One region of the Oceanicaulis alexandrii DSM 11625 genome, then DNA from elsewhere that is predicted to be linked to it. Evidence: predicted binding sites of a transcription regulator. Region 1 holds the regulator's gene; the other holds the start of a gene.
The links. Region 1 encodes HrcA, which represses chaperone genes, less so after heat shock. Its sites were predicted from a motif close to GTTAGCANTCNNNNNNNNNGANTGCTAAC; they were not measured.

Region 1 (14,567 bases):
GCGCCGCGCTTCTGCTGAGCGCTTGTACGGCCTCTACGCCCAGCGCACCGATCCAGACCGTGCCGGATCGCCCGGTCGTGGGCGCGCCGCCGCCGCCAGCGACACTGCCGGTCGAACTGGCTGATCGTGGATACACGCCCGCCTTTCTGGAGGGTGAGCCGGATCTGGTGAGGGTCGCGCTCTTGCTGCCATTCAGCGCGTCTTCTTCCGCAGCGCGAAACGAAGCGGCGCAATTGCTGCGCGCCGCAGAGCTGGCGATCTTTGAACGCGGCGGGACCAATCTGGTGCTTTTGCCAAAAGATACGGCCGGAGATCCAGCAACGGCCCGTACGGCGGCCGAATCCGCCATTTCAGACGGCGCTGATCTGATCATTGGTCCCCTGTTTCAGGACGCAGTCGCAGCCGCAGGCCGTGCTGCACGCGACGCGGACGTGCCGATGCTCAGCCTGTCCTCCTCCAGCGCCGTGGCCGGTGACGGGGTGTATCAGCTGAGCTTCCCGCCCGATGAAGAGGTGCGGCGGGTGACCGAGTATGTGGGCGCGCTGGGCGCGACCCGTTTCGCTTTCATTGGCCCGGCTTCGGCGTATGGCCAGGTGACCCAGGCCGCCTACGCAGAAACCATTGAAGACCTGCTCGGTGAGTTCCCGCTGCCTGAAACGGTGATGCTGGAAGAACCGGTGTCTGATGAGGAAGACGCAGAGACGATCCTGGTTGAACGCACATTCGACACGGGCCTGGTCGCCAGCCAGTTCTATGATGGCGGCGTGTCGGCGATGACGGAGGCTGCGGCCCGTCTGGCGACTGTGGGCGTCGAAGAACTTGATCCCGCCCAGGCGGCGATGATGAGCGGCGCGAATTGGGCGCCCTCTCCCGGGTCAGCTTTCCAGGTGGTGCTGCTGCCCGAGGGCGGCGATCAACTGCGTATGCTGGCGCCGGTGCTCTTGTATCAGGATATTGACCCGCTTCTGGTGAAGTTTGTCGGCACCGGCCAATGGCTTGATGACTCCCTGGCGCGAGAACCAGCGCTGGCGCATGGCTATTTCGCCGGACCTGATCCTGAGGCCCGCACTCGCTTTGAACAGGTCTTTGAAGAGTATTATGGCGCAACGCCGTCTCGTCTGGCGGGGCTTAGTTATGACGCCGCTTCGCTGGCGGCCTTGCTGGCCGAGGGCGGTTATGGCGCAGATCGCCTGACCGGGGCGGACGGGTTTGTCGGCGTGGACGGATTGTTCCGCTTCCGTGAAGACGGCACGATCGAGCGGGGGCTCGCCGTGTATACAGTCCGTGGCGGGGGCTTCCGGGTTCTCGACCCTGCGCCGGAACGCTTTGGTCCGGCCGACATGTCTGATGATGACATGTCTGGCGCGGACACGATGGATAAGCCTGTCACAGACCCGGCTTTCTAGGCGTCGAAATCGGGGATCAGCGCTTCGGCGACATGATCGGCGAATGCGCGCCCGGACTCTGTCAGGACGAGCCTTGATCCGGTTTGCCTGATCAGCGACTGGGCTGTCATGCGCTCAAGCCCGTTAGGGTCAGGTCTCAGCCCGGTGCGCGCGAACAGGCGATCAAGGTCCAGACCATCCTCGGTGAGCCGGATGCCCATCAGCAAACGTTCAGTCAGCTCCGCCTCGGCGTTCAGCTGCTCGCGCTCATGAGCGTCTCCCTCGGCGACGCCCGTGATATAGGCGTCCGGGCGCAGTCGGGCCGCTGCGCCTTCTCGTCCGCCGCCATCGAACCCGCCCGTGCGTGAATGCGCGCCCGGCCCGATTCCGATCCAGTCTTCGCCTTCCCAATAGAGCCGATTATGCACCGACTGATCGCTCCGGCTCCGGGCGTGATTGGAAATCTCATAGGACGGCAGGCCTGCCGCCGCGCAGACAGATTGCGTTAGGGCGTACATGTCCGCAGCGGCGTCATCTGTGGGCGGCGTGAGCGAACCGCGTTTCAGTTTGCGCTCGAAGGCGGTGCCCGGCTCGATGGTCAGCTGATAGAGCGACATGTGACCGGTCCCGAAGCTGAGCGCTGTCTCCAGCTCGGTGCGCCAGTCCTCTGGCGTCTGTTGCTCACGGGCATAAATCAGATCGAGCGACACCCGCTGAAAGAGGCTTTGCGCGCTCTCAAGCGCCTGAAGCCCCGTGCGCGCATCATGATCGCGGCCCAGACGTTTGAGGCTGGCGTCATCCAGCGCCTGAACGCCCAGCGACATCCGCTCCACCCCGGCGGAGGCGATGCCGGCGAAACGCTCATGCTCCATCGGATTGGCTTCCAGCCCGATTTCACAGCCGTCTTCAAGCCCGAACAGGGCGTCGGCCTGCTCCAGGATCGCAGCGATGGCCGCCGGCTCCATCAAAGAGGGCGTGCCGCCGCCAAAGTGCACGCTGTGGATCGTGCGCGGCCCCAGCCTGTCGCGCCAGTGCGCCAGATCGTCGAGCATGGCGGCCAGCAGCGCCTCAGGTTGCGCGTGGGCGGCCTTGTAGACGTTGAAGTCGCAATACGGGCAGATGCGCGCGCAATAGGGCCAGTGCACATAAAGACCCAGGCGTGCAGGAGCGGGACTCATGCGCCGAACACATCCTCAACCAGCAGGCGGAAAGCGTGGGCGCGATGGCTCATGGCGTGTTTGATCGCCGGATCCATCTCGGCGAAGGTCAGCTCATGACCGTTGGGAACGAAGATCGGATCGTAGCCAAATCCCTTGTCGCCTCGTGGGGGGAAGGAGAGATGGCCGCGCACCTCACCTTCATAGACGCGGGTCTCGCCATCCGGGTGCGCCAGCGCCAGCGCGCACACAAAGCGGGCGCTGTAATCTGTGGCCTGGCGAGCCTCAAGCTCTGTGCGGACTTTGTCCATCGCGGCGCCAAAATCGCGCGGCTCTCCGGCCCAGCGGGCGGAATAAATGCCGGGCGCACCGTCCAGCGCAGTGACTTCCAGCCCTGAATCGTCGGCCAGAGACACCAGTCCGCAGGCCACCGCGCCCGCCCTGGCTTTGAGAAGCGCATTGCCGGTGAAAGTTTTTTCAGTCTCTTCAGGCTCGGGCAAACCCAGCGAATCCGCCCCTTCCGCAACCAGTCCATAGGGGGCGATCAGATCGGCTATCTCTTTGATTTTGCCTTTGTTATGGCTGGCGATCGCCCATTTGGGAGCCGTCGAGAAAAGGGTCATGGAAGGGCGTCCTTTCATCCGTACATATCGCCTTTCGAAAAATTCATATCGATTTTCGATATTTTTTTGTTGCGAAGCGATAGGACGTGGTCTACATAGATACTCGTGGCGAGGGGGAAACACCCCGGACCACACCGAAGACCCCCGGCGATAAAGGATCGGAACGGCTTCGGAAACTGGTTGGTCGAACAAGAGACTTAGGAGAGTATGAGATGGTCAGGTCCAAAAACAATGCCGGTCACAGCGCAATCGCAATGGTGATCAATCTGGCTCTGGTGGCGGGCGTTTTCGCCGGCATGGCCGCCGCAGTCAGCTCGCTGGTCGGTTAATGAATGTCCGGATCGAAGGCCGGGTGAGACGAGACACGCCGTTCCTCCCCTCGCGGAAGATGTCTCGCCGCCCGGTCGACGATCCAGCTAACAAGCCCTTGGGGGATGCATGAAGACGCTGGGTCAGGGATCGCTGGCTTCACTGCTGAAGATCCTCCTCGACATCGTCTATTATCTGCTTTGGGCGGTATTGGGGCTCGCCAGTCTCATTATCGTTCTCATTGTGTTTGGCGGGATCTCCCGCCTTTTGGGTTTTGGCTCCGATCTGCCGCTCAGCATCCGCCAGTTTCTGGCGATGGATGTGGTGCTCGCCCTGCCGCTCGCTATTGCGGCGCTCGCAGCGGTGACCTTCGTGGTGGACCGGTTGCGCCGGATCATGGCGACTTTGATCGCCGGCGACCCGTTCGTTGAAGAAAACTCCAATCATTTGCGCGCGATCGCCATCGGCATCGCCGTCTATCAGCTCTTGCACTATGGGGCGCACGGCGTCCTGTCGCTGATGATCACCCTGTTGGGCCGCCCCGTTGAAGGCGGCGCTCGCGTTGTTCCCGAATTCAGCCTGAATCTCGGCGCCTGGTTTGCTGTGCTCGCCATGCTTGTGTTGGCGGAAATTTTCCGCGAAGGCACCCGCATGCGTGAAGAGCAGAAACTGACGATTTAGGGAGCGCGGAACACACATGCCCATTCGCGTCACCCTGGACCGTATGCTGCTGGATCGCCGCATGTCACTGACCGAGCTGTGCGATCGCGTCGGCATCACCATGGCCAATTTGTCGATCCTGAAAACCGGCAAGGCCAAGGCCGTACGCTTCTCCACGCTGGAAGCCTTGTGCCGTGAGCTGGATTGCCAGCCCGCTGATCTTCTCGTTTTTGAGGACGAGGACGAAGAAGAGTAAGAGGCGGACAGCGCATAGCCGCCCGCCTGCTTTCAGGCCTGTTTACTGGCCGAGTGCCTTGAGCTGGGCCGCGCACAGATCGGTCACGCCCCGGCGCGCGAGGGCGAAGATCTGGTCAAACTGGCTTTGGGTCATCGGCGTGTCTTCCGCCGTGGCCTGCACTTCGATCACGCCGCCACTGGACGTCAGCACGAAATTGGCGTCGGTTTCCGCCACCCGGTCTTCCTCATATTCCAGATCCAGCACGCAGTCGCCGTTCACGACGCCCGCAGAGACCGCAGCGATCTGAGCGATGACCGGATCGGTTTTCAGAACGCCTTCTTCCATCAGGTAAGCGACGGCCGCTTTCAGGGCGAGCCAGGCGCCGGTGATCGCCGCGGTGCGAGTGCCGCCATCGGCCTGCAGGACATCGCAATCGACGACGATCTGACGTTCTCCCAGGGCTTTGAGATCGACCGCCGCGCGCAGCGAACGGCCAATCAGGCGCTGAATTTCCTGCGTCCGGCCAGAGGGTTTTCCCGATTGCACTTCACGGCGATTGCGCTGGTGTGTGGCGCGGGGCAGCATGGCGTATTCGCCTGTCACCCAGCCCTTGCCCTGGCCGCGCAGCCAGGGCGGCACGTTTTCTTCCACCGACGCCGTGCACAACACTTTGGTGTTGCCGAAACTGATCAGGCAGGAGCCTTCGGCGTAAGGCGACCAGCCCATTTCAAAACTGAGCGGGCGCAAGGCGTCGGGTTGGCGGCCTTCAGGGCGCATGTGTCATCTCCGGGTGTTCGTGTGTCTGTGGCTCTCGTGTTAACCGAGCGGACGCGAAGGCGCAAAGCGCTTTGCGTGCAATCTTGGTGATTGCGCCGAACGGGGAGCGACACTAACTCTGAAAGCGTGATGACCCATCCAACGTCTTCTTCCTCCGGCCTGATGGCGCTTGATGAGCGCTCGCGCTCGATCTTCCGCGATCTGGTGGAGACTTATCTTGATACCGGCGAGCCGGTGGGTTCGCGCACCCTGTCCAAGACCTCCGGGCTGAATCTGTCGCCCGCTTCCATCCGCAATACGCTAGCGGATCTGACCTCGGCAGGATTGCTGGCCTCGCCGCACGTGTCCGCCGGGCGGATGCCGACGCATGCCGGTTTGCGCCTGTTTGTGGACGGTTTGCTGCAGGTGGGAGATCTGGAGGCGGATGACCGCACCGCGATCGACACCCGCGTCTCTGCCGTTGGGCGCCGTCCGGAAGATGTTCTATCAGAAGTCTCAAACCTTCTGTCCGGCCTGGCCGGCGGCGCAGGTCTGGTGGCCAGCCCCGCCCATGATGCGCCCTTGCGCCATGTGGAGTTCGTGAACCTGTCGCCCACAGAAGTGCTCGCGGTTCTGGTGACCGAAGACGGTAATGTCGAAAACCGGCTGATGCGTCCGCCGCCCGGCCTGCCGCCCGCGGCGTTGATCGAAGCGGGCAATTATCTCTCCGCCCGGCTCAGGGGCCGCACCCTGGCCGAAGCGCTGAGCGCCATTCGCGAAGAGATCTCCGCCAAGCAGGCCCAGCTTGACGGCGCGGCGTCCGCGCTGGTGGAGGCCGGTCTCGCCGACTGGGCGGGGCCTGAGCAGCGCACCCTGATCGTGCGCGGCCAGTCGCGGCTGCTGGAAAGCGTCGAGGCGGCGGAGGATCTGGAGCGCATCCGGCTTCTGTTTGATGATATCGAACGTCAGGAAGGTCTGTTGTCGCTGCTGGACGAAGCGCGGCAAGCGCAGGGCGTCCGCCTGTTCATCGGGTCCGAGAACCCGTTGTTTTCGCTGTCAGGATCGTCGGTGATCGTCGCGCCCTACAGAAATCGCGAGAACCAGATCATCGGCGCGATCGGCGTGATCGGTCCCACGCGTTTGAACTATGCCCGTGTCATCCCCATTGTTGATTACACCGCCCAAATGGTCGGCCGGCTTCTGTCCGGGCCGCGATAATCGCCCGTCCTGGTGAACCTTTGGGTTGACGATCACCCCTCTAGCCTTGAATGACCGCACGTATGAGCAACGAAAACCAGACACCTGAAACTGAAGACGCCGAACTGAACGCTGAAGCTGACGCTGCACACGCCGCCGACGCCGAACAAGAAGCGCCCGCGTCTGAAGAACCCGATCCGGCTGAGGAAATCTCCAATCTCAAGGACCAGCTGCTGCGCGCGCTGGCGGAGATGGAGAACACCAAGAAGCGCGCCGAGCGCGAAGTGAAAGACACGCGCGCTTACGCCGTGACCGGTTTCGCCCGCGACATGCTGGACGTGGCCGACAATCTGTCGCGCGCTTTGCAGTCGATCAGCGACGAGGCCAAGTCCGAAGCCGGCGAAGCGCTGAAAACCCTGCTGGAAGGCGTGGAGATGACCGAGCGTCGTCTTCTGTCGTCACTGGAGCGCCATGGCGTGAAGAAGGTGGAGCCCGCCCCCGGCGATGCGCTCGATCCGAACATGCACCAGGCCGCCGCCCAGATCCCGGCCGATCAGCCCAAGGGCGCCATCGCCCATGTGATGCAGCCCGGTTACAAGATCGGTGATCGCACCCTGCGCGCCGCCATGGTGGTGGTCAGCGCCGGCCCCGCCACCCCGCCTGCAGGCGGAGAGAACGAAGGCGGCGTCGACGTCAGCGCCTGATTGCAGCTTTAATTCGGTGTGTGCTCGACCACCCGACGCTGGAAATATGGATTTCCGGGTTGCAGGTCGAGCGCGCGCCGCATGCTGTGGAGCGCGGCGGCGCCTTCCCCAAGCGCCAGCTGCGCGTCCGCCAGAGAATCCCAGACATTGGCAGAGTCTGGATAGAGGCGCGTATTGAGCGCGAACAAGGTCTGGGCCTCGGCGGGGGCCTCTTCCAGGCGGTCATAGCCGAGCGCATTGAGCACAGCTTCTGAGCCTTCAAAGCCATAGCGTGTGTCGGAATTGTTCCACTCACGCTCGAATAGGGTAACCAGCGTTTGCGCAGACGCGTCTTCTGATCCGTACAGAAGGCTGGCGATGTGAGGACGCGGAGCCTCGCCTGACAACAGCGCACGCATCACCATCTCGCCAACATGAATAGTCAGTTCCCGATTGCCGACCTGGTCGGTGCAGGCCATCACTCCAACGCCGGCTTGCGGCGCGTAGCGCAGATTGGCCCGTGCGCCTCCGCCGCGATGGCCGATCGTCGTTTCTCCAGCTACATCTTCAAGGATGACGCCGAGCCCATAATTGTCTTGCATATAGGCCGGGTCCGTCAGTAGGTCCGCCAGGAAGTCGCGATTTGCGATTAGACCTGCGTTAAGGGCCTCAAAGATCCGCGCCATGTCAGACGCCGTTGTGACATAACCGCCGGCCGAGCTGATCATGGGCACTGACTTCGATCCGTCAGTGATCTGGCCATAGACCGTGTCATTTGATTGCGCCGGGCCGGTGAGGTGCTGTTCGACGAGCGCAGGCCAGGGCTGTCCCAATCTTGCCTCGGCGATCATTTCGGAGACCGCGTATCCGCTTTGCTGGTAGCGGGAATGTGCGCCGGGTTCAAAATCTAGCGGCAACTCGCGCACGATTTCATAGATGGCGGTGTTGCCGGCCTCGGGATCCTCCGCGATGCCGCTGAACGCCTCCTGCGTGACGATCATGGCGAGTCCGCTGGTATGGTTGTAAAGACGCCAGAGCGGGATATCGCGCCATCCCTCAGGGCTATCTGTCAGCAGCTCCCCCACACGGGCGTTCAGATTGACGTCGCCATCTTCGATCAGCGAGGCGAGTGTGAAAGCGGTCAAGGCCTTGGTGGCTGAATAAAGCCCGCATTGCGACTGAGCCGCCACCGGGCCGTTTTCGAAAGACCCGAAGCCCTCGGACAGAATGACATCGTCTCCACTGACGACGCTGACGGCGAGACCCGAGACGCCATATGCCGCTCTCATGGTTTCGATTTCAGTTCTCAAGGCATCTGAAATGTCTGAAGCGTCTGACTGCGAGAGCGTGGTTGAAGCCAGCGCCAGGCTGGTCAGGATCGTGGAAAACATAACGTCCTCTGAAAATTTATTTTCAACAGAACGCTATAAGTAACCGTAGGACGAACAAGTGAACTTCATGTCATGAGGGTTTTGTCATCATTAGTGCGTGAGACTTTCCTGACCATTGGGATTGTTCACAAGTCTTGGCATGGACCATGGCGTAACAGCAAAACGGCGGCTCAGAGAGCCGCCCTTTTCTTGGCGTGAAGGGATTAGCGCGATGCTTCGTCCCGCAAGTTCCTGACGTTCTCTTCAGCCACGTCCGCGGCTTCCCGACCGCGATCCTCGGCGGTGTTGACGGATTCCGTGACCACTTCAGACACTGCGTCGAGACCGTACGCCAGGCCGCAGCGCGCATGATAATCCTGGATATGGCCTGAAATCAGTGTCAACGCGCCCTCTCCGTCGCTGGCGAGGATGCGCTGGCTGAGTTCAGTGCGCATCTCGGTGCGGCGCGAGCGTACGGCGCTTTGCAGCGTCCGCGTCGACTGGCTTTCCAGAATGGTGTCTTCCAGCGTGCTTTGCGCGCCGGTGAAGAAGGTGGAGATGCCCGCCAACAAGTTGGCGCTGCGTTGCGGCGCGGATAGGCCCGCCGCCGTTGAGGTTCCCAGCGCCACCAGGCTGAGCGAGGCGCGTGTGGTGTTCGCGGTGGTGGTGATGGAAGCGAAATACTCGTCACACTGCCGGTCGGATTCCGAAATCAGCAGCATGGCTGTGGCGCGGTCCAGACGATCGTTGCGCGGCGCGCTGGCGCGGGCGGCCAGCACAGCCGACGCCTCCAGCGGTTCGTCGCCGGTATGGTTGATCTGCAGGCTGCGCGCTGTTTCAGCAGAGAGCGTCAAGGGTCGCCATTGCGGCATCCCGTCAACCGCATCGCTGAACGAGCTGCAGCCTGTCAGACAAGCCCCAGCAGCAAGACTGAAAAGAATTCTGATCATGAACGCCCCCAGAGCTGGTTGATGGCCTCACCATATCAACCCATGGGGGAATGTGAATAATAATAGTACCCGCTTTCAGGCGCGGGTTTGAGTTTGGACGAGAAAAAAGGGCGGCTCATCGAGCCGCCCTTTTGCATTAAGTTGTTTGAAGGCCTAGCGGCGCGGGGCGCGGGTGCGCGGCTCGCCATTCGCCCAGAACGTGTCGCCCGTGCGGTAATCGGTGTAATAGGAGCGTCCCGAATACTGATCGTAGATCAGTTCTGAATGATTGGGATTGTTGGGGTTGTGGCCGCAGCCGCCCGGACGGGTGCACCCATAGGCCGCGCCAGCTGCAGCGCCGACGCCTGCGCCGATCAGCGCGCCGGTTTCCGCGTTGCCTGACCCCACATTGTTGCCGATGATCGCGCCAGCGACAGCCCCGACGCCTGCGCCCACACCAGCGCCGCGAACGCCCTGGTTGGTCGCACAAGCGGTCAGCGCCAGAGGCGCAGCGATCATGATAGCGATAAGACCTTTAGTCATGGCGCAAACTCCTTTGCTCGCGCCCATTCCCAGCCGGACGCTCGTGTCGATCATGTCAGGACAAGCTGGGCGGAAACAAGGCCCGGACGTGTCTGTTTGTTGAAATTTTCAGGTCACTCGGCGCAGGGTCAGATTGAGCCGTCCCGGCCGCCAGTCTGGCGGCAGCACCGTCGAGCTGCCTGCATAAATCCGGTCCACGCCATGATGAAAGCGGCGGCTTTCCCCGCCAAGCACCACCACATCACCGGAATTGAGGCGCAGCGAGCGCGTCGCCCCCTTGCGGGTCGGCCCTCCAAGACGAAAACGGGCCGAATCTCCCAAGGATACCGACACCACCGGCGCGGTCTTCGCGTCTTCATCCGCATCCACATGAAGGCCCATGCGCGCATCGGGCCCATACCAGTTCACCAGACAGGCCTGGGGCGGATCGGGCCAGCCTGAAACGGCGTCCCACAAGGCGAGCAGTGTTTCGGGAATGTCGGGCCAGGGCTGATCTGTGACCGGATGACGGCTCTGATAGCGATAACCGCCCTGCTTGTCGGTCATCCAGCCCAGCGGACCCAGATTGGTCATTTTCACGCTCAAGGGCTTGCCGGTGCGCGGCATGGCGGGCTGATACAGCGGTGAGCGCGCGACACGCTCTAAAATCTCAAGCGCCAGCGCGTCTTGCGCGTCGCGATCAAACCAGCCCGTGTGAAGGGCGAAACCGTCTGATGTCTCGATCATGGCGTGATCACGTCCCTGTCACGACTCCGCCAGCATGGTTCAGCTTTGCGGCCCGCCGGTCTAGGCTGGATCAGCTTTATTGCGGGGGAAGACATGATACCGTCCTGGGTGCTGGATGTTCTGGGGGTGATGGCGCAGCTCTTCATCGTTCTGGTCGGGGCCGTGGCTGCTCTGATCGTATTGTTCTGGCTTATTGATTCCAATCAACGCGCCGACGCGGTGCGCCGCAATTATCCGGTTGTGGGCCGGTTCCGTTCGCTGTTCATCCGGCTGGGCGAGTTTTTCCGAACCTATATGTTTGCGCTCGACCGTGAGGAATTGCCCTTCAACCGCGCCGAACGTGAAGCGGTGAACCGGATGAGCCAGGGGCATGGCAATATCATCCCGTTCGGCTCGACCAAATTGCTGACGCCTGTAGGTACGGTGCTGTTCGTCAATTGTGCTTATCCCGTGCTGGAACAGGATGTGGCGCAAACCCAGCCCTGCGAGTTCGGCCCCTACGCTGACACGCCTTATCGGGCGCCCTCTGTCTTCAATATATCCGGCATGAGCTATGGCGCTTTGTCAAAACCTGCGGTGCGCGCGCTGTCGCTGGGCGCGGCTAAGGCCGGAATCTGGATGAATACCGGCGAAGGCGGGCTCAGTCCCATGCATCTGGAAGGCGGGGGCGACATCGTTTTCCAGATCGGCACGGCCAAATACGGCGTGCGCGACAAGGATGGGCTGATGTCGGACGACAAGCTGCGCGAGATCGCCGCCCACGACACCGTGCGGATGTTTGAGGTCAAGCTCGCGCAGGGCGCCAAGCCGGGCAAGGGCGGCCTGTTGCCCGGCGAGAAGGTCAACAAAGAAATTGCGAAGATCCGTGGCATCGAACCGTTCAAGGATTCCGTCTCGCCCAATCGTCATCCTGAAATCTTCGATAATGGCTCGCTGCTCGATTTCATCGCCCATGTGCGCAGCGTCACCGGCAAACCGACAGGCATAAAGACGGTGATCGGCGCCTATGGATGGCTGGAGGAGCTGTGTGATCTGATCTGGGAGCGCGGGATTGAGAGCGCGCCCGATTTCATCACCATTGATTCAGGCGATGGCGGCACTGGCGCAGCGCCCATGCCGCTGATGGACAATGTGGGGCTGACCGTGCGTGAAGCCTTGCCGCTGGTCTGCGACATCCTCATCCGCAAAGGGCTCAAGGACCGGATCCGAATTGTGGTCTCCGGCAAGATGATCACCCCGTCCGGGGTCGCCTGGGCCCTGGCGGTGGGGGCGGATGCGGTGGTCTCCGCGCGCGGTTTCATGTTCTCGATCGGCTGCATCCAGTCGCTCAAATGCGACAAGAATACCTGCCCGACCGGTGTGACCACGCACAAGAAATCGCTTCAGCGCGGGCTTCAGCCCAAGCAAAAATCGGTGAAGGCGGCGGAATACGCCAAGGCGATGATCAAGGATGTGGAGATGATCGCCCATTCATGCGGCGTGCCCGAGCCGCGCGCCCTCAAACGCAAGCATGTGCGTGTGGTGGGCGCGGACGGGACGACCCGGCCGCTTGATGAGATCATGCCCTATCCAGAGGTGGAGCCGAGATCCTGAGGTTTGCTGAAAGGGAGCGCCCGCGATGATTGTTCTGATCCAGCTTGCGCATTCCCTGATCTATGTGCTGGTGGTGCTGTGCATCATCGGCGTGTGGGTGTTTGCGCTGACCGGGCGGGCGCGCAAGCTGTTGATTGTCACGCTGGGCGGGCCGATCCTGATCGGACTGGGCCTGATCCTGAACGATGGCGAATGCGTCTTTCAAAGCTGGGCCCGCGCCCTGACGGACACGCCGGAGGGCGTGTGGAGCCGGGACCTTCTGTTTCTGCCTGAAGCGGTGGCGCGCAATACGCCCTGGATCTTCACACCCATTTTCCTCCTCGGCGCCGGACTGGCGCTGTATCGGATAGGGCGACATAACCGCCTGAATGCGTAAGCAGCCCTTGCGCCCCCGCGCCCGCCTTCCTAAATCGCCCCATGACACGCATGGCTTTTCACAAAGCCGTGACAGTGAAGACCATCAAAGCGGTCCAAGAGCAGTCGCTTGAGGACCAAGTTGTTGAAAATTTGAACGCGAGCAAATAGGGGGGCGGCTCCGGCGAGAGGGAAGCGCTTCGGGCTTCTCACCACCCCGCCCCGCCCCGCCGCTAAACAGGAGAGACGCACGCGATGAGCAAAGTTATCGGGATTGACCTTGGGACCACCAACTCCTGCGTCGCCGTCATGGACGGTGATCAGGCCAAGGTGATCGAAAACGCCGAAGGCATGCGCACCACCCCGTCCGTGGTCGCCTTCACCGAGGATGGCGAGCGCCTGATCGGCCAGCCGGCCAAGCGTCAGGCTGTGACCAACCCGGATCACACTTTCTTCGCCATCAAGCGCCTGATCGGCCGGACCATGAACGATCCGACCGTGAAGAAGGACGCTGACATGGTGCCGTACGGCATCGTGGAAGGCGCCAATGGCGACGCCTGGGTTCAGGGGCGCGACAAGAAGTACGCACCGAGCGAGATTTCCGCTTTCATCCTGCAGAAGATGAAAGAAACCGCCGAGAGCTATCTGGGCGCGACCGTCGAGAAGGCCGTCATCACCGTGCCGGCTTACTTCAACGACGCCCAGCGCCAGGCCACCAAGGACGCCGGCAAGATCGCCGGTCTTGAAGTGCTGCGCATCATCAACGAGCCGACCGCTGCGGCGCTCGCCTATGGTCTCGACAAGGGCGACAACCGCACCATCGTCGTTTACGACCTGGGCGGCGGCACCTTTGACGTGTCCGTGCTGGAAATCGGCGACGGCGTCTTTGAGGTGAAAGCCACCAATGGCGACACCTTCCTGGGCGGCGAAGACTTTGACATGCGCATCGTCTCCTACCTCGCTGACGAGTTCAAAAAAGAGACTTCCATCGACCTGCGCCAGGACAAGCTGGCCCTGCAACGTCTGAAGGAAGAGGCTGAAAAAGCGAAGAAAGAGCTGTCGTCCGCTTCTTCGTACGAAGTGAACCTGCCCTTCATCACCGCCGATGCGTCTGGCCCGAAACACCTCAACATGAAGCTGTCCCGCGCCAAGCTGGAAAGCCTTGTTGAAGACCTGATCAAGCGCACCATCGAGCCATGCAAGGCTGCGATGAAAGACGCCGGTGTTTCCACCTCCGAGATCGACGACGTGGTTCTGGTCGGCGGCATGACCCGTATGCCCAAGGTGCAAGAAGCGGTGAAAGGCTTCTTCGGCCGCGAGCCGCACAAGGGCGTGAACCCGGATGAAGTGGTCGCCATGGGCGCCGCGATCCAGGCGGGCGTGCTGCAGGGCGATGTCAAAGACGTTCTGCTGCTGGACGTGACTCCGCTGTCTCTGGGCATCGAGACTCTGGGCGGCGTGTTCACCCGTCTCATCGACCGCAACACCACCATTCCGACCAAGAAGTCCCAGACCTTCTCCACTGCGGATGACAATCAGACCGCTGTGACCATCCGGGTCTTCCAGGGCGAGCGTGAAATGGCGGCGGACAACAAGCTGCTGGGTCAGTTTGATCTGGTGGGCATTCCGCCGTCGCCGCGTGGCATGCCGCAGATCGAAGTCACCTTCGACATTGACGCCAATGGTCTGGTGAACGTGTCGGCGAAAGACCAGGCCACCGGCAAGGAACAGGCGATCCGCATCCAGGCCTCTGGCGGTCTGTCCGATAGCGACATTGACCAGATGGTGAAAGACGCCGAAGCCAATGCGGACGCGGACAAGAAACGCCGTGAGCTCGTGGACGCGAAAAACAACGCTGAAGCGCTGATCCACCAGACGCAGAAGCAGGTCGAGGAATTCGGCGACAAGGTGTCCGCAGAGGACAAGGCCGCGATCGAGGACGCGATCAAGGAGCTTGAAGGCGTCAAGGACGGTGAAGATCCTGAAGCCATCCAGCAGAAGACGCAGGCCCTGATGCAAGCGGCCATGAAGTTGGGCGAAGCCA
Region 2 (14,567 bases), 810 kb from region 1:
ACAGCCAACGCATGCAGCGCGTGTTCAGCGCCCTCGAAGAGGCCGGCGTCGAAGCGCGCGACATTCAGACCAGCCAGCTCAATGTCAGCCCGGTCTATTCCCAGCCGTCCAGCCGCGATGGCGGCACGCGTGAGATCACCGGCTACAGCGCGCGCAACACCGTCACCGCTTTGGTGCGCGGCATGGATAGCGTCGGCCCGGCCATCGACGCCTTGTTCGAGGCGGGCGCAAATTCACTCAACGGCGTGACGTTTTCCAGCTCTGAAGCGGACGCCGCCGAGACCGAAGCGCGTCGACGCGCCGTGGCCGAGCTTTACGAGACCCGTGACCTCTATGCCGAGGCCGGCGGGTTCACCGTCGAGCGTCTGCTGAACTTCTCTGAAAGCGGCGGCTATGCGCCCCAACCTGTGATGTTCTCTCGCGCCATGGCGATGGAAGATTCAGCTACCCCGGTTTCCGGCGGCGAACTGGTCGTCTCGATCACCGTCAACGGCGCCTGGGAAATCGAAGGCTGATCACCAGACCAGCTTGGGCGCACAATAGCGCGAAGCAAGGCCGTCCTCCGCGAGGAGGGCGGCCGCTTTGTTCGCGTCAAAGCCTTGATCAAAGGCCTGCCCAAGAATGCCGTCGGCGATGAACAGCGCATCCACGCCTTCCGACTGCGCGCCCTGAATATCGGTGTGCGGGCCGTCGCCCACGGCCAGCACCCGCGCCTTGTCCAGACGCTCGCCGCGCAGGCGTTCGATCTCGCGATAGGCCAGATCGTAAATCGGCGGATGGGGCTTTCCGGCCATGACGGCCGTGCCGCCCATCTCCTGGTATTTTTGCGCCAGCGCGCCCGCGCAATAGCGCAGGCCGTCGCCGAACTGAACGACGATATCGGGATTGGCGCAGATCAGATCGAGGCGGCGCAGCTTGGCTTCGGTCAGAAGGTCCGTGTAGTCGTCCGGGGTCTCGTTTTCCCAGTCAAACAGGCCCGTGCAGGAGATGAAAGCGGCGTCTTCGAGCTTGGCGAACTCCAGCCCCGTCCCTTCATACAGCGCGTCATCCCAGTTCGGCCCCAGCTTGAAGGCGGGCCCCGGCGCGCGGGTTTCCAGCAAGGCATGGGTCGCCTCGCCGGAACTGACCGCGCCGTCCCAGACATCCTCGCCGGATCCCATCTGCTTGAGGAAGGTCTCAAGCGAAGAGGCGCGACGCGGCGAGTTTGACACCAGCACCACCGTGCCGCCCTGGGCGCGATAGCGGCGCAAGGCGTCGAGCGCTTCGGGCAAAAGGTCCGAGCCGTCCCGGATGACGCCCCAGACGTCACACAGGATCGCGTCATAGTCTCGGGCGAGGTCCGACAGGCGGGGAAAATCAGTCATGGCGCTGAGCTAGGCCAGCCATGCCACGGCGTCAATGTGCGAAGGCGCTCAGCCTAACCCGCGGCGCGACGCAGCTTGTTATCCGCTTCGTTGAGCACTTCATCGCGCACAGGACGCGGGGCGCCGAACAGATGGCCCTGGGCGTAGGCGACGTCGAGATCGAGCACTTCGACCACCGTGCCTTCGGACTCGATCTTCTCGGCCACCAGATCGACGCCATAGCGTGCGAACAGGCCTGCCACGTCTTCAGGGCGCAAGGCGCCCGGCTCGCGGCCCGCAATGGGCTCTGCGCCATGGGCGGCGGCGATCAGACGGTCGCCCGCCACCTTGATGAAGCGCACGCCCGCGCGCTGCAGTTCTGCAAGGTCGATATTGAGGTCCGACACCTGGTCGATCGAGAAGCGGAACCCGAAATCGGCCAGCCGCGCCATGTTGCGCGCGGCGGTGGCGGAGCGATTCTCAAACTGGGCGCGCGGCAATTCAAAGATCAACGCGCCGGCGAGATCGGAATTGCGGCGCAGGAAATCGAGGAAGGCCGGGAAGAAGTCTTCATCGGCCAGCGAACGGATGGAGACATTGCAGAACACGCCGACCCGGCGATCAGACTTGGTCAGACGGCGCACGATCTGCACGCAGCGCAGCAGCAACAGATTGTCCACATCGGTGATCAGGCCGGCTTCCTCTGCGGCGGCGAGGAACTCGCCCGGCCCCAGAACCTGTCCGTTTTCATCGCGGATACGCGTATAGCCTTCATAGAAGTAGGTGCGGCGCTGCGGCAGGCCGACTACGGGCTGAAGGTACAGATCAACACGATTGTCATCGAGCGCGCGGCGCACCAGATCCACGGCGTTCGGCGTCTGGGCGGCGACAGGCGCGGCGCGGCCGCCGCCTTCCAGGCGCGCCAGGATTTCAGCGACCAGACGTTCATCGGCGTTCTGCGGATCGCCCGCGGCCTGGATCGGCTGGCTCAGTTCCAGCGCCGTCTCCTGTGTGCCCGGTGCGCTGGCTTCCGCTGTCCTGGGTTTTGTGGCGACCGCGGTCTCCGCCAGCGCCTCGATCCGGTCCTGAGCGCTGCTCAACTCATCCAGCATGGACATGTTGGCGGCTTTGAGCAGATGAATCTCGTCTTCAAAGAGCTTGCGTTCTTCAGCGCGCGCGACTGAGGCGTGCACCTGACCGCCGATCAGGAAAACCAGCGCGCCCATCATCCAGGCGAGCTCAGCGGACATCAGACCAAAACGATCAAACGCCAGAGCCGCGACGATGGCGACCATCGCATAGGTTAGGATCACCAATATGTCGCTTGCGCGCGGCATTCTCGCTCCTGAATGTCGCTGTTTGGCCCCAAACGAACCAAGTCCAACGAATCACACTCATTTCGGCGATCATAAAGTGCGTTAACCGGACTTGTCAGAACGTTAACGCTGTGAGGCGTGGACAAACGGAAAAAACAAAGGCGCGCCCGCACATGCGGACGCGCCTTGTCGTTAATCGCGGTGTCCCGCCTCGCCGGTTACGAGGTGTGCGGGGCGATCTTGATTTCCACGCGGCGGTTCGCAGCGCGGCCAGAGTCAGTATCGTTGGATGCGATCGGCTGGCTTTCGCCCATGCCGGCCACATACAGACGGTCGCGCATGACGCCGCGTGCGATCAGTTCCGACGCCACAGAGCTGGCGCGGCGCTCGGACAGCGCCTGATTGTAGCCGGCGTCGCCGACGCTGTCGGCATGACCGATCACGTCCACATAGGTCGCCGGATAGGTCATCAGCACGTCCGCCACATCATTGAGCACAGGGCCGAAACGACCGCTGATCTGGGCGGAGTTGGTGGCGAAGGTCACATCGCCCGGCATCACCAGGTACAGGTCGTTGCCCACACGGCGCACGGTCACGCCCGAACCGCGCAGACGCTCGCGGAAGGCGTTTTCCTGGCGATCCATGTAATTGCCGATGCCGCCGCCTGCGAGGGCGCCGACGCCCGCGCCGATCAGCGCATTGCGGCGGTCATCACCGCCCGCCAGCGTACCCAGCAGCGCGCCAGCCGCCGCGCCGGCCAGAATGCCGGTGCCCGTCCGGTTCTGCGTGACATTGCCATACTGGTCAGTGGTGGTGCAGGCGGCCGCGAGGCCCAGCGCCATAACGGCTGCGATCAAAGAACGAAACATCATACTCTCTCCCGTAAACGTCCCCTAAAACGTAGAACTAACCTAGAAGTTCCCCGTCTAGATAGCCCCATCCTAGCCTATGTGCGCGACGCGCGCATGAATGCAGGCTGAACCGGCCGGAGACAGCGCTGAAATCCACGGCGAAAAATGTCGCTCGGCGCACTTGACGGGGTCACGCGCGCCTCTTACCTCCGCCTCTGTTAGCAGCCGCCCTCTGAGAGTGCTAACGCTCTCGAGGCGGCGAGAGCTAAACCAGATCTTCAGTGAGCTGACGCTCAAAAACGGAGTACCGGCAATGAAATTTCGTCCTCTGCAGGACCGCGTCGTCGTCAAACGCGTCGAGGAAGAATCCAAGACCGCTGGCGGCATCATCATCCCCGACACCGCCAAGGAAAAGCCGCAAGAAGCTGAAGTCGTAGCTGTGGGCCCCGGCGCCCGTGACGACAAGGGCGCGCTGATCGCCATGGACGTCAAGGTCGGCGACCGCGTGCTGTTCGGCAAATGGTCCGGCACCGAGATCACTCTGGAAGGTCAGGATCTGCTGATCATGAAAGAGTCCGACATTCTGGGCGTGGTCGGCTAATCGCCGCCTCACCGCTTTTCCGAACCACACACTCAAGATTGATAGGGACGAACAATGGCTGCCAAAGACGTTAAGTTCGGCGCTTCCGCCCGCGAAAAAATGCTCAAAGGCGTGGATACCCTCGCCGACGCCGTGAAAGTCACCCTGGGCCCGAAAGGCCGCAATGTGGTGATCGAAAAATCCTTCGGCGCGCCGCGCACTACCAAGGACGGCGTGTCCGTGGCGAAGGAAATCGAACTGGAAGACAAGTTCGAGAACATGGGCGCCCAGATGGTTCGCGAAGTCGCTTCGCGCACCAATGACGAAGCGGGCGACGGCACCACCACCGCCACCGTTCTGGCGCAATCGATCGTGCGTGAAGGCATGAAGTCGGTCGCCGCCGGCATGAACCCGATGGACCTCAAGCGCGGCATCGACAAAGCCGTTTCGCTGGTCATCGAGCACCTGAAATCCTCCTCGACCCCGATCAAGGGCTCCTCTGAAGTCGCTCAGGTCGGCACCATCTCCGCAAACGGCGAAAAAGAAATTGGCGACATGATCGCCAACGCCATGGAGAAAGTCGGCAATGAGGGCGTGATCACCGTCGAGGAAGCCAAGTCTCTGGCGACCGAACTCGACGTCGTGGAAGGCATGCAGTTCGACCGCGGCTACCTGTCGCCGTACTTCATCACCGACTCCGAGAAAATGATCGCGGATCTCGAAGACCCGTACATCCTGCTGTTCGAGAAGAAACTGTCTTCCCTGCAGGCCATGCTGCCGGTTCTGGAAGCCGTGGTTCAGTCCAACCGTCCGCTGCTGATCATTGCAGAAGACGTTGAAGGCGAAGCGCTGGCGACCCTGGTGGTCAACAAGCTGCGCGGCGGCCTGAAAATCGCAGCCGTCAAGGCGCCGGGCTTCGGCGATCGCCGTAAAGCCATGCTCGAGGACATCGCCGTTCTCACCGGTGGTCAGGTCGTCTCCGAAGACCTGGGCATCAAGCTCGAGAACGTCACCCTCGACATGCTGGGCACCGCCAAGAAGGTCACCATCACCAAAGACGACACCACCATCGTGGACGGCGCCGGTGAGAAAGAGGCCATCGAAGGCCGCGTGAACCAGATCCGCCGTCAGGTCGAGGACAGCTCGTCTGATTACGACAAAGAGAAGCTGCAAGAGCGTCTGGCGAAACTCGCTGGCGGCGTTGCAGTGATCAAGGTCGGCGGCGCTTCGGAAATCGAAGTGAAAGAGCGCAAGGACCGCGTGGACGACGCCCTGAACGCCACCCGCGCTGCGGTGGAAGAAGGCATCGTGCCGGGCGGCGGCATCGCGCTGCTGAAAGCCACCAAGGCGCTTGAAGGCGTGACCGGCGATAACGAAGACCAGAACCAGGGCATCGCCATCGTGGCGCGCGCCCTGCAGTCTCCGATCCGCCAGATCGTTGAAAACGCAGGCGTCGAAGGCTCCATCGTTGTCGGCAAAGTGCTGGAAAACAACGATGTGAACTTCGGCTACAACGCCCAGACCGGCGAGTACGAAGACCTGGTGAAATCCGGCGTCATCGATCCGGTGAAAGTGTCCCGCATCGCGCTGCAGGACGCAGCCTCTGTGGCGTCCCTGCTGATCACCACCGAAGCCGCCATCGCTGAAAAGCCCAAAAAAGAAGGCGCAGCTCCGGCGGCGCCTGACATGGGCGGCATGGGCGGCATGGGCTTCTAAGCTCAGCCATACCAAGGCTACGAACGGAAAGGGCGGCTCAATCGAGCCGCCCTTTTTGATTCGCTAGCTTAGTCAGCGCTTAGCGCCTCGGCGCGAATAGCCACGTTGATCTCTGGCCCCTCCTCCCCATCGATGGTGAGGCTGGCAGGCTGCCCTGCCAGGACGAAAAACCGGGGCGAGGACAAAACAGTCTCGTCATGCATGCGAATGATCGTCATCTGAATATCCACCCCGCCTTCCGGACATTCGGGGCTTGATCCCGAGCAAGGGTCAAGGCGCAACTCGATTGCAAACGCCGCCGACGGCTCACCGCCCGGGTTCGGAAAGTTCATGCGATGCAGCTCACCCGAATCCAGTCGAACCGTCGTTTCCATTCGATTGCGTCTTGTCTGATAGCCTTCGTGTTTGACCAGCTGGACATCAAAGTTTACGGCGTAATCCTCAGCGTTAGCCATCGGCGCAAAGACAAAGCTCATCGCCGCCAGGCCAGCCAGCGCGCTTCCGCCCACCCCGCCCGCTATCCATTTCGCACGTTTCATAATCGTCTCCCACACGCCCGCCGCCATGACCGACCATCGCCGGGGCCGGGCTGTCACATAATCAATCATCAACGACCGGATCACAGCGCCGCTGGACACGCCCTCCTCCCGACAGCGGGCGAGGAACTCGTCCTTGAGCTGATCGGGCAGACGCACATCAAGCTTGGCGTTGTGTTTGAGATTTTCGATCCGGTCGCGTTTCATGGCGGCTCCGACAAAGAGACTTCGAACGCTCTGACGCTATCGGAACCGTGTCAGGACAGGGAGCAAAAACGTGTCCGACAGGCTGCTTTCATGGCCTAGACCGGCACTTCGGTGGTGAATTTGACGGTGCTGAGCACCACGGTGGTCTCATAGCGTTTCACGGTCGGATCATTGAGCAGGCTCGCCTCAGCCCAGATTTCATAGGCCTCGAGACTGGGCGCATGCACGTGGAGCAGAAAGTCGACCTCCCCCGCCACGGAATAGAGCCCGGTGACCTGGGGGTCTGCTGTCATCACAGACCGGAACTGCGCATAGGTCTGCGGCGAGTCATCATTAAAGGTCACCGCCACGATCAGGGTCTGGCCCAGGCGTGCGCGGTCCAGCACGGCGACATCTGAGACGATGACGCCCTCCTCACGCAAGCGCGCCAACCGTCGCCGCACAGCGGTCTCAGACAAGTTCACCTGCTGCGCGATCGCCTGATTGGACAGCCGGTTATCGCGTTGCACAAGTCTCAGGATTGTCCTGTCCATTTCATCGAGCATGAGCGCCACCTTCGAAATTCGGCGTTTAAAGTGCTGATTTCGGCGAGATTGAGCAAGAGCCCCTTGCTATCATTCAGGCCAATTAAAAAAAGAGACGCCCATGATCCGCCTCCCTCTGCTCGCCCTAGGCCTGTGCCTGATTGTCTTGAGCCCGGCTGAAGCCCGCCTGCCCGACACGCCCACCGTCGAAGCCGCGATCGACTCCATTCTTGAAGAAGGCGACATCGCTGGCGCTGTGGTTCTGGTTCAGGACGCTGAAGGCCGCAGGATCATCACGCGCGGCGTGGCGAACCGCCAGACGGGCGCCCCCATCCCCGAAGACGCGCAATTGCGGGTCGCCAGCATCGGCAAGGTCCACACCGCCGCCATCATCCATAGCCTGATCGCGGAGGGACTGATTTCGCTGGACGACAGACTGGCTGACCTTGTCGCCCCCCATTGGGTGGACGGGATCGCCAACGCGCAGACCGCCACTGTGCGCCAGCTGCTCACCCACACCAGCGGCATTGCCGACTATTATGACGATGTCTGGTTTCAGACGGTCAACACAGTCCAGGGCAACACCCCGCAACGCACGCTGGGTTATATCCATGGCCGTCCCGCCGAGTTCCCGCCCGGCGAAGGGTATGGGTATTCAAACTCGAACTACCAGTATCTGGCGCTGATCGCCGAAGCCGTGACCGGAGAGCGCTTTGACGCCCTGATGCAGGCGCGCATCATAGGCCCGCTGAACCTTCAAGCCACAAGCTATAATCAGGCGCTTGAAGGCGGCGACGTCATTCATGGCTATGGCGCGCCAGACGAGCCAGAGCGAGACGTCTATACGCTGATTGAAAACCATGGCCCCGATGGCGGCGTCTTCACCAGCGCCAGCGATCTCGCGAATACGCTGACCGCCCTGTTCTCACCTGATGGCGAACTTTCAGAGCTGGGCCGGTTGATGCTGAGCGAAGACATTGATCGCGGCGACGGGCGCAGTCGGGTTCTGGGGCCCATGCGCATACGTGACCCGCGCGGTCTGGATGTCGTCATGCATGGCGGCTCGATCGCCGGATACGCCAGCATGGCGCTGTATGAGCTCAACACCGGCATGATCATCATCGTGCATCTGAGCGCCGATCGCCCCGACCTGGCCGGTCAACTGGTGCGCCGCCTTCTGCAATAGGCTTGGAGGGCGCAGCCTTCCGCGCCCTCCAAGCCTCGGCCTCAGGGCAGTTCGCAGCCTTCGCGCAGCGCCTTGGTCGCGTCAAAGCTCGGCGCAGACTGGTATTCGATGCAGATCTGCGTGAGCTGTTCCACGCAATAGGCCCAGCTTGCGCTGCCGCGCGGCACGAACAGGGCGCAATCCTCTTCCGCCTGCTGCTGGCATTGAACCGGGTCGCCAGCCATCGCGCCGCCGGTCGCAAAGAGCGACAGCCCCAATAGCGCGGACGACGCCATAGCGGTCAGTGTCATCTTGTTCATGTCAGTCTCCTCCTGTTTCGCGCCACTATGCGCAGCCCCAGTTAGCCCAAAGAGCGAGCTTGTTGCAAATATTTCCCCAATGAGGGGAATGCGATTCCAGATGCCCCGTCTCCAGCGCGGCGCAAAATCAACAACGCACGCATAAAGGCTTCTCAGCCCCATCATCAGACTGGTCAGGGTTTCAGCTTGGCGGTATTGCGAAATGGCAAGATCAGAAGGATGACCAGATGCTTCGTTACCTGACTGCGTTCGCTGCGCTGTCCCTCACCAGCGCCGCATCCGCGCAAAGCCCGGGTTTCGGCCTTCAGGAAATTCGCCTGGGAGTCGCGGCGCATGACCTGACCGACCACAGCGAAGACGGTCCGCAGATCGTTGGTGATCTGATGTTTGCGAGCCCGGATTTTCTGGACCCCATCTGGTCGCCGCGGCCGTTCGTATCCGCCAATATCAGCACCCAGGGCTACACCAATCTGGTCACGGCCGGTCTCGCCTGGGATTATGGCGTCACTGACCGTCTGAGCCTCGAGGCCTCTTTCGGGCTGAGCTATAATGACGGCGTGCTAGAGGTGTATCCTGATCGCGACGGCCCGGTGGAGGCCCAGCGGATCAAGGACACGCGTGCTCTACTGGGGTCTGACTGGCTGTTCCGCACCGGCTTCGCCGCCGATTACGCGCTCAATGACCACTGGTCGCTAGGCGTATTTTATGAACACCATTCCCACGGTCAGATCCTTGCCAGCGGCCGCAATCAGGGCCTGGACGAGCTGGGCCTTCGGATGAGCTACCGCTTCCGATAAGTCAGGGTGAAAGGCGGGGCTAAGCCCGTCGCACCTGCATTTTCAAAGCGGCGATGCGAGCGTTGGCGTCGACCAGACGCTCAAGACTGAGCCGTCCGTCCTCTATCGCCTGCCCGACCCAGTCTACGGCGCGACGAGGCAAGTCCGGATCAGCATCCGCCGAATTGGAAATCAGCAGCAGATCATTGCCCGCCGCCAGCGAGTCCACGATCGCCTGTTCGCGCGAATACTGATTCCGGATCGCGCCCATATCCAGATCATCGGTGATCACCGCGCCGCGATAGCCCATCTGTTCGCGCAATAGCCCTTGCAGAACCGGACGCGACAGGGTCACCGGGCGCCCTGACGGGTCCAGCCGCCGGTTGATCAGATGCCCGCCCATGATCAGATGGGCCTTGTCCTGCTCGATAAGGCGTTCAAAGGGTGCGGCCTCCACCTCACCCCAAGTCTGTGAAATGTCCACAAACCCGTCATGGCTGTCGCCCTGGCTGCGCCCATGTCCGGGAAAATGCTTGATGGCGCAGGCGACGCCTTCCGCTTCCATCTCTTCGATGAAGGCGCCGCAGAATGCCGCCACGGTGTCGGGGTCATCGCCAAAGGCGCGCGCCCAACGATCAATCACCTGGTTGCCCTCATGGCGCAGATCCGCGACCGGAGCGAGGTTCATGGAAAACCCGCTTTGCGCCAGTTCGCGCGCCGCCTGGGCGAACACCGGGCGGGCGGCGTCGAGCCCCATCTCCGCCAACGCCTCGGCGGTGGGAATGTCGGTGAAGCCCATCTCATCGGTCAGGCGCTGTACAAAGCCGCCTTCTTGATCAATGGCCAGCCAGGCGTTCGGCGCTGCAGACTGGAAGCGTTCCGACAGACCCAGCACGCCGTCCCGGCTGCGCGCATTGTGGCGCAGGAACAATGCGCCGCCCACACGGCCAGCGGCGAGGTCAGCTTCCAGTCGGGCCGCGCCCTCAGCCTGCGCATGATCACCCAGAAACCCCAGGATCAGACAATTGCCGACCAGCGCGTCCAAAGAGGCCTGAGCCGCGAAAGCAGGCGCCGTGCACAGCGCCGCCATGCCGGCCATCAGCCCGCGTCGTGAAATCATCATGGGTGTTCCTGAAAATCCCTCATCCTTAGAGGTGATTGCTAGAGCGCCGTTGGTCGCCTGTCCAGACGAAGAGAGGGAGCGTGAATACGAGAATGACAAAAACTTAAGTCTGCAGACGTCACGCCGTAAGGCGCGTTCCCCCAGAGTGCAGGCAAAGGGAGGACATTTTATGAAACACTGGATCGCCACCGCCGCAGCCGTCGCCGCCGCGCCGCTTCTGGTCGCCTGCGCCTCGGCGGGCGCCGCAGAAACACGTTATGCCGAAGCCGATGAGCGACATGACCATGTGCTGGTCGTCAATGGCCAACGTATTGTCATTCGCGACGGCGCCCATGCTGTGCGCGTGATTGAAACCGCGCTCGATGGGGATAACGACACCTCCATCAGCCTGGACCTCGACATTGATGCCGACCGCTGGGACGAGGACGAGATCGAAGCCTTCGCAGAGGAGATGGAGGCGCTGTCTGAGACCCTGGTCGAGCATTTCGCCGAAGGCTCGGACTTCCACATCCAGCTTGATCGTCTCAATCTTGCCGAAGACGAGATGCAGGCGCGGATCGAAGTGATCGTCGAGGACGCCGAACGCCGGGCGATGCGCGCGGAACGCCATGCCGAACGCGCTGCGGAGCGCGCCGAACGTGACGCCGTCCGCATGGCCGAACGGGCGGAACGCCGCGCCGAACGCGCCGCCCGCCGCGCTGAAGAACGCGCGCATCAGGCCGAGCGCCATGCGCTGTCCATTTCCATTGACGCTGACTCCATCGCTCAGGCGGGCCTCGCCGCCGCCGAGCACGGCCTTGAAGCCGGGCTGCGCGCGATTGACCGCACGCTGGAGCGCGGCTGGAAGACCGAGGACGGCGTGCGGGTTCCCCTGACCGCGGAAGATCGGCGAGAACTGCGTGACGCCCGGGAAGAGCTCGAAGACAGCTTGGGCGAGATGCGTGAAGAGCGCGCGCAATGGCGCCATGAACGTCACGAACGTCATGAGCGCGAGGAAGCCGCATCGCATCATGCCCATGACTTTGAAGACCGTCAGGTGCGCATCATCGAACGCGATGGCGAAACTCGGGTCTGGGTGAATGGACGCGAATTGCTGGGCGCAGAGAAAGAGACCTGGCTGGACGCCTGGCGCTCTTCTGAACAGGCGCATGGGCTTGAAGGCGGGCCGGGCGCCCCTCCGCGGCCGCCGCTGCCGCCGCGCCGGTAATCGCTTCAATCCATCGACAGAAAAAAAGCCCGGCGTCAAAAACGCCGGGCTTAAAGATTCTGGTTGGTCGATTAAGAGACGTCTCCTCCCCAGAGACACCACTTAAGAGACAAGACGGTCAGGCCCTGTCTGATAAAACGTTGGCCTAAGCGTCATAGGACCGTCAAGCCCCTAGAGTCAGGCGAAGTTTCGCTCTGCTGCAATTTCGACACATTTATCCGCCGCTCAGACGCGCCTTTATGGCGCTTACGATCTGATCGCGCGCCACTGTGAACTGGGCGGGCTGATCCTCGCGCCACGCCTTGTTATCGGTGATCTCGGCGGCCAAGCGCGCGCCCAGTTTGAGATCCTTGATCTGGGCCTCGCCCGCTTCGCGTTCGTCAGAGCCAATGATCACTGCGAAATCAGCATCCCGACGATCGGCGTATTTGAGCTGTTTGCCCATATTGCCACCGCCAATGAAGGCTTCCGCCCGCAAGCCTGCGCCGCGAAGATCGGCCGCCAGGGCGAAATAATCCGCCATCCGGTCTTTCTCAGCCGCCACGATGATCACCAGTGGGTAGGCTTTGGCGGCGTCCAGACGCTTGAGCGCGGACAGGGCCGCCGCAAAGCGGCTGACGCCAAACGAAAACCCGGTCGCCGGCACGGCCTGGCCGGTGAATCGGCTGACGAGATCATCATAGCGACCGCCGCCGCCCACCGAGCCAAAGCGGATGGGCGAGCCGTCGTCATAGGTGGCTTCGGCCAGAAGCTCGGCTTCAAACACCGGGCCGGTGTAATAGCCCAGACCGCGGACGACGGAGGTGTCGAGCGTCCAGTTCTCGGACTTGCCCAAGGCGTCCAGCACAGACGTGATCGTTTCAAGGTCGGCGACCGCCAGCTTGCCCGCTTCGGTATCGCCCAGAGCCTGTGTGAGGCGCTTGAGCACTTCGGTGTTGCGCGCAGCGCCGGTCAGCGCGTCCTCCACCTGACCCGCCTCGATGAAGCTCAGCACATGGCGGCGCTGATCCGCGTCCAGCCCCGCCCCTTCGGTGAAGTCGCCGCTCTCATCCTTGCGGCCCTCGCCCAGCAGCAACTCGACGCCCTCAAGGCCCAGCCGGTCCATCTTGTCGATGGCGCGCAGGACACGCAGGCGCTTGTCAGACGCCGCATCGCCCAGACGTTCCAGAACCCCGTCCAGCAGGCGGCGATCATTGACGCGGATGACGTACTCGCCCTCCGAAAGCCCTGCAGAGCCCATGACTTCGCTGGCGAGCGCGATCATCTCGGCATCCGCCGCCGGTCCCGGCGCGCCGACGCTGTCGGCGTCGCACTGGACGAACTGGCGGAAACGGCCCGGGCCGGGCTTCTCATTGCGCCAGACTTCGCCGAACTGATACCGGCGGAACGGCTTGGCGAGATCCTGGAAATTCTCGGCGGCGAAGCGGGCCAGCGGCGCGGTCAGGTCATAGCGCAGCGCCATCCATTGCTCGTCATCATCCTGCATGGCGAAGACGCCCTCATTGGGACGCTCTTCATCGGGCAGGAATTTGCCAAGCGCATCAGCGTATTCGAAGGCGGGGGTCTCGAGCGGCTCGAAGCCCCATTGCTCATAAACCGCGCTGGCGGCGCTCACGAGGGCGCGCTCGGCGCGCAACACATGAGCCGCACGATCCTCAAAACCGCGGGGACGACGGGCTTTGGGACGAAACGCCTTGGTCTTGGCCATGAGGATGCTCGCTCAGATTAAAGGTATCGAAGGGCCTGCGAATTAGCCTTGCCAGCGACAAGGATCAAGCGGCGCCGGGTTTGCAAGGCGCTCTAAGCACGAAAAACCGGATGTCGTCCATGTTCGCTCACACGCTTCTGATCATTGTTCAGGCCGCCAGCGCGCCCCATCTGGCGCCGGACGCCGCCCAGGCGCTGGTGACGCTGTCGCACAGTCTTGAGGCGGAAGCGCAACGCCGCGCGCAGGATATGGCGCGCAGCCCGGCAGCCCCGGTGGACGCTCTGCCGGTCCAGGATCCGTTCCTGACCGAGCTGAGCGAATTCAGCCTGCGAACCTATCAGCTGTCACGCGCTGTCGATGAGAGCGGCGGCCCGACCGATCTGCGATGCATCTTCCGGGGCATGAGCGAGGATGCCCAGCATCGCGCCGACCTGTTGTCACACACGGCGACGCGCGCTGATCATGCCAGGGTCTATCAGGAGGTTGCGCGCCTGACCGGACAGGCCGCCGAGATCGCCGCCACGCCCGACGCGCAGGCGGCGGCGCTTAGCGCCTATTCCTGCCCGGTCGAGGCGACCGATCAGTAAGCGTATTTGACGTTGCAGCCATAAGGCTGGGTCTGGGCAGGGTCGGGGCTTTGCCCATTGCTGACCGCCGCCAGCGCCATCGTCACGTAATCCGTTGGTTCAGGGGAATCCGCTCGCGGACGCGGCTGATCATCGATCGCGCCGGCGTATTGCAGCACGCCCTCGCCGTCGATCACATACATATGCGGGGTCGTGCGCGCATCATAAAGACGGCCCAGATCGCCAGACGGATCAAGCACCACATGGGCGGGCGCTGCGCTGCGCTCCTCATTCAGGCTCAGAGCCTCCTCCGCTTCAACATAGCCTTGCTCGCCCGGGGCGGAGGAGATGATCTGAACCCAGACCACGTCATCGCCAGCGGCGGAGGCTTGCAGGTTCTGGATATGCTCAGAGCCGTAATGACGCTGCACATAGGGGCAGCCATGATTGGTCCACTCCAGAACAACCGTCTGGCCCGACAGGTTCTCAAGTGACAGCGCCTCGCCTGTCGCCGTCTGCACGCTGAAAGCTGGCGCAGCCTCACCGGTTACGACATCGGCGCGGGCTTCAAGTGTGAAAGCGGTGATTGTCAGGGCGGCGGCGGCGCAAACGCTCATCAGCTGGCCCAG

Region 2: a site for HrcA is predicted at 3,728-3,756, ahead of groES (co-chaperone GroES). Genes of this name have one in related genera too.

Annotation. Positions count from the first base shown of each region.
Region 1 covers NZ_ATUP01000001.1:1,541,409-1,555,975, forward strand. The annotation lists gene G405_RS0107570 (penicillin-binding protein activator) at 1-1,406, shown strand, start outside; gene hemW (radical SAM family heme chaperone HemW) at 1,403-2,563, opposite strand; gene rdgB (RdgB/HAM1 family non-canonical purine NTP pyrophosphatase) at 2,560-3,165, opposite strand; gene G405_RS0107590 (DUF2975 domain-containing protein) at 3,604-4,155, shown strand; gene G405_RS0107595 (helix-turn-helix domain-containing protein) at 4,172-4,390, shown strand; gene rph (ribonuclease PH) at 4,433-5,149, opposite strand; gene hrcA (heat-inducible transcriptional repressor HrcA) at 5,279-6,346, shown strand; gene grpE (nucleotide exchange factor GrpE) at 6,409-7,029, shown strand; gene G405_RS0107615 (serine hydrolase domain-containing protein) at 7,038-8,399, opposite strand; gene G405_RS0107620 (hypothetical protein) at 8,603-9,328, opposite strand; gene G405_RS0107625 (YMGG-like glycine zipper-containing protein) at 9,482-9,850, opposite strand; gene G405_RS0107630 (alpha-ketoglutarate-dependent dioxygenase AlkB) at 9,959-10,576, opposite strand; gene G405_RS0107635 (FMN-binding glutamate synthase family protein) at 10,670-12,169, shown strand; gene G405_RS0107640 (hypothetical protein) at 12,195-12,545, shown strand; gene dnaK (molecular chaperone DnaK) at 12,779-14,567, shown strand, end outside.
Region 2 covers NZ_ATUP01000001.1:730,871-745,437, forward strand. The annotation lists gene G405_RS0103565 (SIMPL domain-containing protein) at 1-515, shown strand, start outside; gene G405_RS0103570 (TIGR01459 family HAD-type hydrolase) at 516-1,364, opposite strand; gene G405_RS0103575 (EAL domain-containing protein) at 1,418-2,680, opposite strand; gene G405_RS0103580 (OmpA family protein) at 2,878-3,531, opposite strand; gene groES (co-chaperone GroES) at 3,824-4,111, shown strand; gene groL (chaperonin GroEL) at 4,166-5,806, shown strand; gene G405_RS0103595 (hypothetical protein) at 5,875-6,549, opposite strand; gene G405_RS0103600 (Lrp/AsnC family transcriptional regulator) at 6,645-7,094, opposite strand; gene G405_RS0103605 (serine hydrolase domain-containing protein) at 7,195-8,259, shown strand; gene G405_RS0103610 (hypothetical protein) at 8,301-8,558, opposite strand; gene G405_RS0103615 (acyloxyacyl hydrolase) at 8,786-9,355, shown strand; gene G405_RS0103620 (glycoside hydrolase family 3 N-terminal domain-containing protein) at 9,375-10,457, opposite strand; gene G405_RS0103625 (hypothetical protein) at 10,627-11,664, shown strand; gene hisS (histidine--tRNA ligase) at 11,879-13,372, opposite strand; gene G405_RS0103635 (hypothetical protein) at 13,492-13,959, shown strand; gene G405_RS0103640 (redoxin domain-containing protein) at 13,953-14,567, opposite strand, start outside.